Orrella dioscoreae: one gene and its partners. The protein of the gene in region 1 binds, or shares a complex with, the protein of each later gene. Links are inferred from orthologs where the notes say so. Each region holds a gene or a part of one and is shown in the gene's direction. Other genes may lie near its edges.

What was found. Proteins that work in one complex are often made in the same cells at the same time.
Region 2: the proteins of secY (region 1) and secA are in contact, whole or in part, in a crystal structure (PDB 3DIN), measured with the Thermotoga maritima proteins. The link is inferred for Orrella dioscoreae from one-to-one orthologs. Residues at the interface, in WP_004081795.1 of Thermotoga maritima: Glu108, Gly109, Glu110, Glu111, Ala236, Glu237, Arg238, Arg239, Ile240, Thr241, Ile242, Gln243, Tyr244, Ala245, Arg246, Arg247, Val248, Thr249, Gly250, Arg251, Arg252, Val253, Tyr254, Gly256, Ala257, Ser258, Thr259, Tyr260, Leu261, Pro262; in WP_004082002.1 of Thermotoga maritima: Glu261, Ala262, Arg263, Lys300, Ala301, Arg302, Thr303, Ile304, Ile305, Leu323, Tyr324, Asp325, Pro326, Val329, Ser330, Tyr333, Ile336, Lys340, Phe345, Val349, Glu363, Phe364, Tyr374, Ser375, Gly376, Gly377, Glu393, Ile395, Thr482, Ser483.
Region 3: secY (region 1) and secG share a complex: the UniProt entries of both Escherichia coli proteins name them as parts of the sec protein translocase complex. The link is inferred for Orrella dioscoreae from one-to-one orthologs.

The regions. Positions count from the first base shown.
Region 1 is NZ_LT907988.1:63,810-67,959, reverse strand. The notes cover bases 910-3,757. They hold secY (preprotein translocase subunit SecY), read left to right. Parts: upstream 910-1,594; coding sequence 1,595-2,920; downstream 2,921-3,757. Other genes in these bases: rpsK (30S ribosomal protein S11), read left to right, coding at 3,724-3,757; rpsM (30S ribosomal protein S13), read left to right, coding at 3,343-3,708; rpmJ (50S ribosomal protein L36), read left to right, coding at 3,182-3,295; infA (translation initiation factor IF-1), read left to right, coding at 2,930-3,148; rplO (50S ribosomal protein L15), read left to right, coding at 1,139-1,579. In the rest of the region: rplF (50S ribosomal protein L6), read left to right, coding at 1-19; rplR (50S ribosomal protein L18), read left to right, coding at 41-406; more of rpsE, read left to right, coding at 422-909; more of rpsK, read left to right, coding at 3,758-4,125; rpsD (30S ribosomal protein S4), read left to right, coding at 4,137-4,150. UniProt on the Escherichia coli protein: The central subunit of the protein translocation channel SecYEG. Consists of two halves formed by TMs 1-5 and 6-10.
Region 2 is NZ_LT907988.1:1,036,364-1,040,947, forward strand. Bases 550-3,831 are described here. They hold secA (preprotein translocase subunit SecA), read left to right. Parts: upstream 550-898; coding sequence 899-3,631; downstream 3,632-3,831. Other genes in these bases: ODI_RS04720 (M23 family metallopeptidase), read left to right, coding at 550-802; ODI_RS04730 (SDR family NAD(P)-dependent oxidoreductase), read left to right, coding at 3,788-3,831. In the rest of the region: more of ODI_RS04720, read left to right, coding at 1-549; more of ODI_RS04730, read left to right, coding at 3,832-4,584. UniProt on the Escherichia coli protein: Required for protein export, interacts with the SecYEG preprotein conducting channel.
Region 3 is NZ_LT907988.1:1,362,841-1,366,826, forward strand. The notes cover bases 550-3,233. They hold secG (preprotein translocase subunit SecG), read left to right. Parts: upstream 550-1,501; coding sequence 1,502-1,966; downstream 1,967-3,233. Other genes in these bases: ODI_RS06320 (NAD(P)H-quinone oxidoreductase), read left to right, coding at 550-552; tpiA (triose-phosphate isomerase), read left to right, coding at 712-1,482; ODI_RS06340 (GntR family transcriptional regulator), read right to left, coding at 2,371-3,054; ODI_RS06345 (aldehyde dehydrogenase), read left to right, coding at 3,205-3,233. Also shown: more of ODI_RS06320, read left to right, coding at 1-549; more of ODI_RS06345, read left to right, coding at 3,234-3,986. UniProt on the Escherichia coli protein: Subunit of the protein translocation channel SecYEG. Overexpression of some hybrid proteins has been thought to jam the protein secretion apparatus resulting in cell death; while this may be true it also results in FtsH-mediated degradation of SecY.

The DNA.
Region 1 (4,150 bases):
GGAAACCAAGAAGAAGTAACCGCGCAGGCAAGGACGAATCATGGACAAGAAAATTTCCCGTTTGCGGCGTGCGATTCCGACCCGCCGGAAAATCACCGAGCTGCGCGTGCATCGCCTCACGGTTTTCCGCACGAATCAGCACATCTACGCGAACATCATCTCGCCGGAAGGCGACCGCGTGCTGGTCAGCGCTTCCACGGTGGAAACCGAAGTGCGTCAGCAACTGGCAGGCGAAACCGGCAAGGGCGGCAACGTCGCTGCCGCAACGCTGGTGGGCAAGCGCGTGGCCGAAAAGGCCAAGGCTGCTGGCATCGAGCTGGTTGCCTTCGACCGCTCCGGCTTTCGTTACCATGGCCGCGTCAAGGCGCTGGCCGATGCCGCGCGTGAAGCCGGCCTGAAGTTCTAAGCGAGGAGTTGTCAAATGGCTAAGATGCAAGGCAGGAATGCCCCGGAACAACCCGATGACGGCCTTCGCGAAAAAATGATCGCGGTCAACCGCGTGAGCAAAGTCGTCAAGGGTGGTCGCACCATGAGCTTTGCCGCGCTGACCGTGGTGGGCGATGGCGATGGCCGTATCGGCATGGGCAAGGGCAAGGCGCGTGAAGTGCCGGTCGCTGTCCAGAAGGCAATGGAACAGGCCCGCCGCGGCCAGTTCAAGGTTGCCCTGAAGAACGGCACGCTGCACCACACCGTCGTCGGCAAGCACGGCGCCTCGACCGTCCTGATTTCGCCTGCTGCGGAAGGTACCGGCATCATCGCCGGCGGCCCGATGCGCGCGATTTTCGACGTGATGGGCGTCCGTAACGTGGTTGCCAAGAGCCTGGGCTCGAGCAATCCCTACAACCTGGTCCGCGCCACGCTCAACGGCCTGCGCGCTTCGCTGACGCCGGCTGAAGTTGCCGCCAAGCGTGGCAAGACCGTCGAAGAGATCCTGGGGTAAGCCATGGCTCAGAAACAGATCAAAGTCACGCTGGTGCGCTCGGTCATCGGCACCAAGCAAGACCACCGCGATACGGTTCGCGGCCTGGGCCTGCGTCGCGTCAACAGCACCAAGGTGCTGGTCGACTCGCCGGAAGTGCGCGGGATGATCCGCAAGGTGGATTATCTCGTCACGGTTTCGGACGTCTAAGGAATCAAGATGTCGGATATTCAACTCAACAACATCAAGCCCGCCGAAGGCGCGAAGCACGCCAAGCGTCGCGTCGGCCGCGGCATCGGCTCCGGCCTGGGCAAGACTGCCGGTCGTGGCCACAAGGGCCAGAAGTCGCGTTCGGGCGGCTTCCACAAGGTCGGTTTCGAAGGCGGTCAAATGCCGCTGCAGCGTCGCCTGCCCAAGCGTGGCTTCAAGCCGCTGGGTCAGCACCTGTACGCGGAAGTCCGTCTGTCCGATCTGGAAGCCCTGCCCGTCGACGACATCGACGTGCAAGTGCTGAAGCAGGCAGGCGTGGTCGGCCAGGCCGTTCGCTATGCCAAGGTCATCAAGTCTGGTGAGCTGTCGCGCAAGGTTGCCCTCAAGGGTCTGACCGCGACGGCAGGTGCCCGCGCCGCGATCGAAGCGGCCGGCGGTTCGCTGGCTTGATTGGCGGGGTGACGAGTGGCTAACGCGCAGGCACTGGGCAAGACTGGCGCACGTTACGGCGATCTGAAGCGCCGTCTCGTGTTCCTGTTGCTCGCGCTGGTTGTCTACCGGCTGGGTACGCACATACCTGTTCCGGGCATCAACCCCGACGCGCTGGCGGACCTGTTCCGCCAGAACGAAGGCGGCATCCTGGGCTTGTTCAACATGTTCTCGGGCGGCGCCCTGTCGCGCTTCTCCATCTTCGCACTGGGGATCATGCCGTACATCTCGGCATCGATCATCATGCAGCTGGCGTCGGTCATCGTGCCCTCGCTGGAAGCGCTGAAGAAGGAAGGCGAGGCTGGCCGCCGCAAGATCACCCAGTACACGCGCTATGGCACGGTTGCCCTGGCGCTGGTGCAGGCAGTGGGTATCTCGGTGGCGCTCGAGTCGCAGCCGGGCCTGGTGATTGATCCTGGCATGCTGTTTCGCGTGACCACCATCGTGACGCTGGTGACCGGCACGATGTTCGTGATGTGGCTCGGTGAGCAGATCACGGAACGCGGCCTGGGCAATGGCATCTCGATCCTGATCTTCGCCGGTATCGTCGCGGGCTTGCCCACGGCGTTGGCGGGTCTGCTGGAACTGGTCAGTACTGATTCGATGTCCGTCGTGTCGGCACTGTTCATCGTGGCGCTGGTGGCGCTGGTGACGGCCTTCGTCGTGTTCGTCGAGCGCGGTCAGCGCAAGATCACGGTGAACTACGCCAAGCGCCAGGTGGGCAACAAGGTCTATGGCGGCCAAAGCTCGCACCTGCCGCTCAAGCTGAACATGGCCGGGGTGATTCCGCCGATCTTCGCATCGTCGATCATTCTGTTCCCTGCCACGATCACGAGCTGGTTCTCGAACAACGAGAGCATGCGTTGGCTGGGTGATCTGGCCGCCGCACTGGCACCGCGTCAGCCGCTGTACATCACGCTGTATTCCGCCGCGATCATCTTCTTCTGCTTCTTCTATACGGCCCTGGTGTTCAACAGCCGCGAAACCGCAGATAACCTGAAGAAGAGTGGTGCGTTCGTCCCTGGGATCCGTCCTGGCGACCAGACCGCGCGCTTCATCGACAAGATCCTGATGCGCCTGACCCTGGCTGGTGCGCTGTACATCACGCTGGTGTGCCTGCTGCCGGAATTCCTGGTGATGCGCTGGAATGTGCCGTTCTACTTCGGTGGTACGTCGCTGCTGATTATTGTGGTGGTCACCATGGATTTCATGGCGCAGGTTCAGGCCTACATGATGTCCCACCAATACGATTCCCTGCTCAAGAAGGCAAACTTCAAGGGCGGAAATCTGCCGATGCGGTAAGCGAAGAGAATGGCAAAGGACGACGTCATACAAATGCAGGGCGAGGTTCTCGAGAACCTTCCCAACGCGACTTTCCGCGTCAAGCTTGAGAATGGCCACGTAGTGCTGGGCCACATCTCCGGCAAGATGCGTATGCATTACATCCGGATCCTGCCGGGTGACAAGGTCACAGTGGAGCTCACGCCCTATGACCTGTCGCGAGCCAGGATCGTCTTCCGCTCCAAGTAATCGAGCGGTTTGCGGAAATAACAGGAGTCAACCATGAAAGTAATGGCATCGGTGAAGCGGATTTGCCGTAATTGCAAAGTCATCAAACGTCACGGCGTCGTGCGCATCATCTGCACCGACCCGCGTCACAAGCAGCGCCAGGGCTAACCCCGAGGGTTAGCGACTAGCGCAACGGATTTATTCAAGGAACAGTCATGGCCCGTATTGCTGGCATCAACATTCCGCCGCAACAGCACGCCGAGATCGGCTTGACCGCCATTTTCGGTATCGGTCGCACGCGCGCTCGCAAAATCTGCGAATCCGCTGGTGTGCCGCTGAACAAGAAAGTGAAGGATCTGACCGACGCAGAGCTCGAGCGCATTCGCGAACACGTCGGTGTGTTCACCGTCGAGGGCGATCTGCGCCGCGAAGTCCAGCTGTCGATCAAGCGCCTGATCGACCTGGGCAGCTACCGCGGAATGCGCCACAAGCGTGGCCTGCCGGTGCGCGGCCAGCGTACCCGCACGAACGCTCGTACCCGCAAGGGCCCGCGTCGCGCCGCTGCGTCTCTGAAGAAATAATCGAGGAACTAGAACATGGCGAAAGCTTCCAACAGCGGCGCCTCCCGCGTGCGCAAAAAGGTCAAGAAGAATGTGTCGGACGGCATCGCGCACGTTCACGCTTCCTTCAACAACACCATCATCACCATCACCGACCGCCAGGGCAACGCTCTGTCGTGGGCAACGTCGGGTGGCGCAGGCTTCAAGGGCTCGCGCAAATCCACCCCGTTCGCCGCGCAGGTTGCCGCGGAAACCGCTGGCCGCGTCGCGCTGGAATACGGCATCAAGACGCTGGAAGTGCGCATCAAGGGACCCGGCCCCGGCCGTGAGTCGTCCGTGCGCGCGCTGAATGCGCTGGGCATCAAGATCTCGAGCATCGCCGACATCACGCCCGTGCCGCATAACGGCTGCCGTCCGCCGAAGCGTCGTCGTATCTAAAGGGAACCGCAATGGCTCGTTATAC
Region 2 (4,584 bases), 970 kb from region 1 along the record:
CTTCGTCCGTGAGAACGTCAACCTGCTGGCCGCCAAGGTCGGCGCGTTGCAGGCGCGCGTGGTGGGCGTCGAGGGCCTGAGCAAGCGGGTGGCCAAGTCCGCCGGCGTGGCCTATACCGACCCGGAGGTCCTGGCGCCGGACAGCCAGATGGGCCCCATCCCGCAGGCAGTGGGCGCCATGGACGAGCTGTTCACCGAGCACGGCGACGGCCGCCAGCTGGCCAGCGCCGAGGAACTGGGCCGCCAACTGGATGAACTGCAGGCCCAACTGTCGGTACAGACCGACAGCCTGTCCATGCTGGACCTGGCGCTGACGCGCCGCACCGGCGACCAGGCCCGCGTACCCAACGCCATGCCCGTGCGCGACTATCCCTACCTGAGCTCCTCCTATGGCTGGCGGCGCAACCCGGTCACCGGGCAGTACTCCATGCACGAAGGGCTGGATTTCGCCGCGCCGCCCGGCACGCCCATCGTCGCCGCCTCGGGCGGCGTCGTGATCGAGGCCAAATACCAGAGCGGTTACGGCAACATGGTCGAGATCGATCATGGCGGCGGTTTGCTGACCCGCTATGCGCATGCCCAGCGCCTGCTGGTCAAGCAGGGCGACCTGGTCGAACGGGGCCAGCATGTGGCCCTGGTGGGTTCGTCGGGCCGCTCCACCGGCCCGCACCTGCATTTCGAGGTGCGCCTGGCCGGGCAGCCGCTGGATCCCAAGCTGTTCCTCGACAGCAAGGGCACCACGCCGCCGGCGCTGGCCAGCGCCGAGGGCGGGCGGGCAACGCCTGCTACCCAGGTGCGTTAAACTGCCTCGTTATCCTGCGGCCTATTGCCGTCAACCTACACGAATCTGCCTGGCTGCCGCTCCTTGCGAGCATGGCCGAGCGCGGGCGACACACGCATGCTTTCTCTGATCAAAAAACTCGTCGGCAGCCGCAATGACCGGTTGCTCAAGCAGTTCCGCCGGCAAGTCTCGCAAGTCAATGCGCTGGAGCCCAAGTTCCAGGCGCTGTCCGATGACGAGCTGCGTGCCCAGACCGACGTGTTCCGCAAGCGGCTGGCCGAAGGCGCCAAGCTGGACGACCTGCTGCCCGAGGCCTTTGCCGTCGTGCGCGAGGCCAGCAAGCGGGTCTTCGGCATGCGCCACTTCGACGTGCAGATCATCGGCGGCATCGTGCTGCATTCGGGCCGGATCGCCGAAATGCGCACGGGCGAAGGCAAGACGCTGATGGCGACGCTGCCCGTGTACCTGAACGCCCTGGCGGGGCGCGGCGTGCACGTGGTGACGGTCAACGATTACCTGGCGCGCCGCGACGCCGAGTCGATGGGCCGCCTGTATGGCTTCCTGGGCCTGAGCACCGGCGTCGTCGTGCCGCAGCAGCCCAACGAGGAAAAGAAGGCCGCCTACGCCGCCGACATCACCTACGGCACCAACAACGAATTCGGCTTCGACTACCTGCGCGACAACATGGAATACCGCGTCGAGGACCGCCGCCAGCGCAAGCTGGTGTACGCGATCGTCGACGAAGTGGACTCGATCCTGATCGACGAGGCCCGCACGCCGCTGATCATCTCGGGCCAGGCGGAAGACCACACCGAGCTCTACCAGCGCATGAACGCGGTGCCCAAGATGCTCACGCGCATGGCGACCGAGCCCAAGCCGCAGGAGCCGGAACCCGAAGGCGATTTCTGGGTGGATGAAAAGAGCCACCAGGTCTACCTGTCGGAAGCCGGCCACGAGCACGCCGAAGAGGCGCTGTCCAAGCTGGGCCTGCTGCCAGACGGCGAGTCGCTGTACGACCCGCGCCACATCACGCTGATGCATCACCTGATGGCCGCCCTGCGCGCCCACAACCTGTTCCATCGCGACCAGCACTATGTGGTGCAGGACGGCGAGGTGGTGATCGTCGACGAATTCACCGGCCGCCTGATGTCGGGCCGCCGCTGGTCCGATGGCCTGCACCAGGCCGTGGAAGCCAAGGAAGGCGCCCGCATCCAGAACGAAAACCAGACGCTGGCCTCGATCACGTTCCAGAACTACTTCCGGATGTACGAGAAGCTGGGCGGCATGACCGGCACGGCCGATACCGAAGCCTACGAATTCCAGGAGATCTACACCCTGGAGACGGTCATCGTCCCGACCAACCGGCCGATGGTTCGCAAGGACCAGAACGACCAGGTCTTCAAGACCAACGAAGAGAAGTACAACGCCATCCTGGCCGACATCCGTGACTGCCACGAGCGGGGCCAGCCGGTGCTGGTCGGCACCACCAGCATCGAGAACTCCGAGCTGCTGTCGGGCCTGCTGAATGGCGCCAAGCTGCCGCACGAGGTGCTCAACGCCAAGCAGCACGCCCGCGAAGCCGAGATCGTGGCCGAGGCCGGCAAGCCCGGCCGCATCACCATCGCCACCAACATGGCCGGCCGCGGCACCGACATCGTGCTGGGCGGCAGCCTGGAAAAGCAGACCGCGCTGATCCGCGCCGACGCCTCGCTGGACGATGCGCAGCGCGATGCGCGCATCGAGCAACTGCGCGCCGACTGGAAGCCGCTGAACGAGCAGGTCAAGGCCGCCGGCGGCCTGCGCATCATCGGCACCGAGCGCCATGAATCGCGCCGCATCGACAACCAGCTGCGCGGCCGTGCCGGCCGCCAGGGCGACCCCGGTTCCTCGCGCTTCTACCTGTCGCTGGAAGATTCGCTGATGCGCATCTTCGCGGGCGATCGCGTGCGCGCCATCATGGAGCGACTGAAGCTGCCCGAAGGCGAGCCGATCGAGGCCGGCATGGTGTCGCGCTCCATCGAGACCGCGCAGCGCAAGGTGGAAGGCCGCAACTTCGACATCCGCAAGCAATTGCTGGAATACGACGACGTCGCCAACGACCAGCGCAAGGTGCTGTACTCGCAGCGCAATGAAGTGCTGGAAGCCGAGCAGGTGGGCGAGGTGGTTGCCGGCCTGCGCGCCGCCACCTTCGAAGAGCTGGTGCGCCTGTACATTCCCGCCAACTCGGTCGAGGAACAGTGGGACGCCGCCGCGTTGCAGAAGGCGCTGGAAGCCGACTGGCACCTCGAGTTCCCGCTGGCCACGATGCTGGAGCAGGAGCCGAACCTGACCGACGACGAGATCCTGGAGCGTGTCGCCAAGGCGGCGGACGAGGCCTATCAGGCCAAGGTCGAGCGCGTGGGCGAGGCCTCGTGGAGCCAGTTCGAACGCTCGATCCTGCTGCAGTCGCTGGACACGCAATGGCGTGAGCACCTGGCCGCGCTGGATCATTTGCGCCAGGGCATCCACCTGCGCGGCTATGCGCAGAAGAATCCCAAGCAGGAATACAAGCGCGAAGCCTTCGAGCTTTTCTCGAACATGCTGGACCGCGTGCGCAACGACGTGGTGCGCGTGCTGATGACGGTGCGCATCCAGTCGGCCGAGCAGGTCGACGAGGCCGAGGCGCAAGCCGCCCAGCCGCAAGTGCAGAACGTGCAGTTCCATCACTCGGACTACGACGAGGCGCTGGCCGCCGCGGCGACGTCCGGCGAGCAGATGCCGGCGGGCGCGGTGCCCAAGGTGGGCCGCAACGATCCGTGCCCTTGCGGCAGCGGCAAGAAGTACAAGCAGTGCCACGGCAAGCTGGTCTGACGGCCGGCGCGGCTGGACGTCTCCGGGCAGGCATGGCCTGACGGAACGTCCGGTGCCCGGATGGGGCAGACGCCCCATCCGCCATCACCCGCCTGCCGCGACACCCTGCGCGGCGCGGGAATTTTCCCCAGATTTCGACAACCAGGACGGACTCCGATGAAAGCGATAGTCTTGCGTGAACATGGCGACAACGAAAAGTTGAAGCTTGAACTTGATTTTCCCGATCCCATCGCCGGCGAAGGCGATGTCGTGCTGGCCGTGAAGGCCTCGTCGCTGAACTACCACGACGTGTTCACCCGCCGCGGCATGCCCGGCATCAACCTGCCTTTCCCGATCGTGATCGGCCTGGACGTGGCCGGCGAGGTCATCGAGGTCGGCCCGGGCGTGACGGACTGGAAGGTGGGCGACCGCGTGCTGGTCGATCCGATCAACCGCGTCGAGGGCGGCCTGATGGGCGAGACGGTGCCGGGCGGCCTGGCCGAGCGCTGCAAGGCGCGCGCGCACCAGTTGATCCGCATTCCCGAAGGCGTGAGCTATGAGCAGGCCGCGGCGCTGCCGGTGGCCTATGGCACGGCGCTGCGCATGATGCAGACGATCGGCCAGGTGCAGGCCGGCGAGAAGGTGCTGATCCTGGGCGCGAGCGGCGGCGTGGGCGTGAGCTGCGTGCAGCTGGCCAAGCTGGCCGGCGCCGAGGTGATTGCCTGCGCGGGCAGTGAGGAAAAGGGCCAGCGCCTGAAGGAACTGGGCGCCGACCACGTGATCCTGTACACCCAGGAAGACTTCCTGAAGGCGACGCAGGCCCTGGCCGGCAAGGCCACGCGCCGCGTGGGCGCGGTGAGCGGCGGCGTGGACGTGGTCGTGAACTACACGGGCGGCGATACCTGGGCGAAATCCCTGCGCTGCCTGAAGATCGGCGGCCGTGCGCTGACCTGCGGCGCCACCGCGGGCTATGC
Region 3 (3,986 bases), 1.3 Mb from region 1 along the record:
CTGCTGGTGCATGGCGGCGCCAGCGGCATCGGCACCACGGCCATTCAGCTGGCCCGTGCGCTGGGCCACCAGGTGTATGCCACCGTGGGCAGCGACGAGCGCGTGCGCGCGGTGCAGGCGCTGGGCGCCACCCTGGGCATCAACTACAAGACCCAGGATTACGCGGCGGTCGTGAAGGAGGCCACCGGCGGACGCGGCGTGGACGTGATCCTGGACATGGTCGCCGGCGACTACATCGCCCGCAACCTGACCTGCCTGGCCGACGACGGCCGGATCGTGATCATCGCGGTGCTGGGCGGCATCAAGGCCAATTTCGACGCGGGGCAGGTGTTGCGCCGACGCCTGACCATCACGGGATCGACGCTGCGTGCACGCCCGGTGGAGTTCAAGGCGGGCATTGCGCAGGCCCTGCGCGAGCATGTCTGGCCCTTGCTGGAGCGCGGCACCGTCAAGCCCGTCATCCACACGACCCTGCCGCTGGAAAAAGCGGCCGACGGGCATGCGCTGATGGAGTCGGGCGACCTGATCGGCAAGGTCATCCTGACCAACTGAGCAGCCCTTACGGGTGCCGGCAGGTGAAAAGGGGCGGGTCAGCCGCCTGGCACGGTTGTGCCGGGCGCACCACGCCTGGGCGGGTCTGCCCTAAAAACCGGCGTAACAGGATACAATGCTGGGTTTATCCCCGTTCCCCCTTTTTAGATTCCCCGCCGCATGAATGCAGATGTGAATCCCCGTCAGGCCTCGTCCATCACGCGCCAGCGCCTCGTGCTGGGCAACTGGAAGATGCATGGCAACCAGGCCGACAACGCCACGTTGCTCTCGGCCCTGGCCCAGGGTGTGCAGGCAGGCGGCACCGAAGTGGGGGTCTGCGTGCCCTTCCCGTATCTGGCGCAGGCCCAGCAGGCCCTGTCCGGCTCGACCGTGAGCTGGGGCGCGCAAGACGTCAGCGCCCAGGAGCAGGGCGCTTTCACCGGGGAAGTCAGCGGCGCCATGCTGACTGATTTCGCCTGCCGTTGGGTGCTGGTGGGCCACTCCGAGCGCCGCAGCCTGCATGCGGAAACCGATGCCCAGGTGGCCGACAAGGCCAAGGCGGCGCTGGCTGCCGGCCTGACGCCGGTCGTGTGCGTGGGCGAAACCCTGGCCGAGCGCGAAGCCGACGACACGCTGGCCGTCATTGCCCGCCAACTGGCGCCCGTGCTGGCATTGGGCGCGCCCGCCGTGTCGCGCATGGTGCTGGCCTATGAGCCCGTCTGGGCCATCGGCACCGGCCGCACCGCCTCGCCCGAACAGGCGCAGGACGTGCACGCGGCCATCCGCCAGTCCCTCGAACAACTTGGCGCGGGCGGTGTCCGCGTCCTTTACGGCGGCAGCGTCAAGGCAGCCAGCGCGGCCAGCCTCTTCGCCATGCCCGACATCGACGGTGGCCTGGTGGGCGGCGCCTCGCTGGTCGCCGACGAATTCCTGCGCATCGCCGCAGCCTAAGTTTCCGGAGTCTTTTGCAATGTCCATGATGCTTTCCGTCCTGCTTGCCGTGCAGGTCATTTCCTCGCTGACCATCATCGTTCTCGTGCTGCTGCAGCAGGGCAAGGGCGCCGACATGGGCTCGTCCTTCGGCAGCGGCTCGGCCGGCAGCCTGTTCGGCGCCAGCGGCGCGGCCAACTTCCTGTCGCGCTCCACCAAGTGGGCCGCCGTGGTCTTCTTCGCCACCACCGCCGGCCTGGCTTACCTGGGCCACAACACCGGCAGCCGCACCGGCACGGGCGGCGGCGTCATGCAGGACTACCAGGACCGTTCGGTTCCCACGCTGCCTGGCCAGACCGCGCCGGCCTCGCCGGAAGGCGCCAGCTCGGTGCCGCAAGCGCCTGCCGCCCCGCAGGCGCCCGCCCCGGGCGTGCCCGCCGCGCCCCAGCAGCAGCCGGCCCCGGCCGCCGAGGTGCCTGCAGCACCGGCCCAGCCCGCCCAGTGATAGGTGATGCCAGGCATTCGTGATAGAATGCTTGGCTTTTCTGCCTAGGCCGAACTCCTCAAACGGCCCATGCAAGGCGGAAAGAGTGACTGAACCCAAGCGCAAACGTGCTTGGGATGGCAGTCAGGCAGTACCCCAAGCCGACGTGGTGAAATTGGTAGACACGCTATCTTGAGGGGGTAGTGGCGAAAGCTGTGCGAGTTCGAGTCTCGCCGTCGGCACCAGACAAGCAAGTCCGCAAGCAAAAAAAGCCCATGTTCTCGAACGAGACATGGGCTTTTTGCTTTGCATGCCAATCATGCATCCGTGGTCAGGACCGTGAAGTCGAACAAGGCCTGCGGAGATGCCTGCAGGACCCGCTCGGCGACGGTGGCCTCGGGCTGCCGGAAGGTCTCGCGCCAGCCTCAGCGCGTCAGGTACTTCTCTTCATAGATGTCCCGCGCCCGCCCCATGTGCGCCACCGACAGGGCGTCCAGCGCCGCGCGGTTGCCGGTGCGCACGGCGTCCACCATGGCCTGGTGCTCGCGGCAAGCCTGTTCCAGCGCGCCGGCGTCGGCGACGCCATAGGCGCGCACGGGAAAGCTCAGCCAGTCGTGCAGGCGGATGGACTCGGCCAGATAGAGGTTGTCGCACAGGCCGTAGAACTCGCGGTGGAACGCCATGTTGCTGCGGTGGATGGCGATCAGCTCGCCCGAGGCCGCTGCCCGCGTATGCTCGAGGCAGGCTGCCTCGACCGACGCCAGGCGTTCCGGCGCCACGGGAAACTCGATCATCTCGATGGCCGTGTGATGCAGCACGCGGCGCATGTGATACAGGTCTTCCAGCTCCTGCTTGTTGAAGCGGCGGATCTGCGCGCCCAGGTGGGGCGGCTTGACCACGACGCCCAGGCGCTGCAGCTCGGCCAACGCGGCGCGCACCACGTGGCGCTTGGCCGCGTAGTCTTCCATCAGATGGTCTTCGATCAGGCGGGTGCGGGGCAGGATGCGCGCGCGGATGATGTCGGTCTCGATCGCCTCCATGACCTTAGCGACCTGCTCGGGAAGCTTGGCTTCGGAGAGGATGAGCGAGGAAAAACTGCTGAGGCTCATGATGGGCGCAATTCGCTGCCGTGCCGCCGGCCAGGCGGCCTGGCGAGGAATCTTATTGATAGTTTCATTGCCAAGATTGGCGACAACGTGCTTGTTGTTTTGGCTCCGCGCAGTCCCTAGACTTTTCTGCGCTGAACAACAAGGACAAGCATGAACGCTTCAAGCACACCAAAGGACATCATCAGTATCGATCCCGCCAACGGCCAGGAGATCGGACGCGTGGCGATCACCACGCCGGCGGAACTCGACGCCACCGTTGCACGCGCCTGGCAGGCGTTCAAGGAATCGGGCTGGAAAGCGCTGCTGCCGCATCGCCGCGCGCTGGTGCTCCACGCGATCGCCGATCGTATCATGGCCGAAAAAGAGGCCCTGGCCCAGCTGCAGATGCGCGATAACGGCAAGCCGATCGCCGAGTGCCGCGGCATGGTCGAATCCGCCATCGGCACCTTCCGCTATTACGCTGGTGTCTGCGAGACCCTGGAAACCGACGTGACGCCGCCGCGCGGCGACTACGTGTCGTTCACCGTGCTCGAGCCCTTTGGCGTGGTCGCCGCCATCACGCCCTGGAACTCGCCCATCATGAACGATGCCACCAAGGTGGCGCCGGCCCTGGCCGCGGGGAACGCGGTCATCCTGAAACCTTCCGAGGATTCACCGCTGCTGGGGCCGGAGCTGGCGCGCATCGCGCGGGAAGCCGGCTTGCCCGAGAACCTGCTGCAAGTGGTGCAGGGGCGCGGCGCCGACCTGGGCGCGGCGCTGGTGGCCCATCCGGGCGTGCGGATGATCTCCTTCACCGGGGGCACGGTCGCGGGCGCGCACATCGGCAAGGTGGCCGGCGAACGCCTGGTGCCCGTGGCGCTGGAGCTGGGCGGCAAGTCGCCGCACGTGGTGTTCGCCGATGCCGACCGCGAGCATGCGGTGGCGGCGGTGGT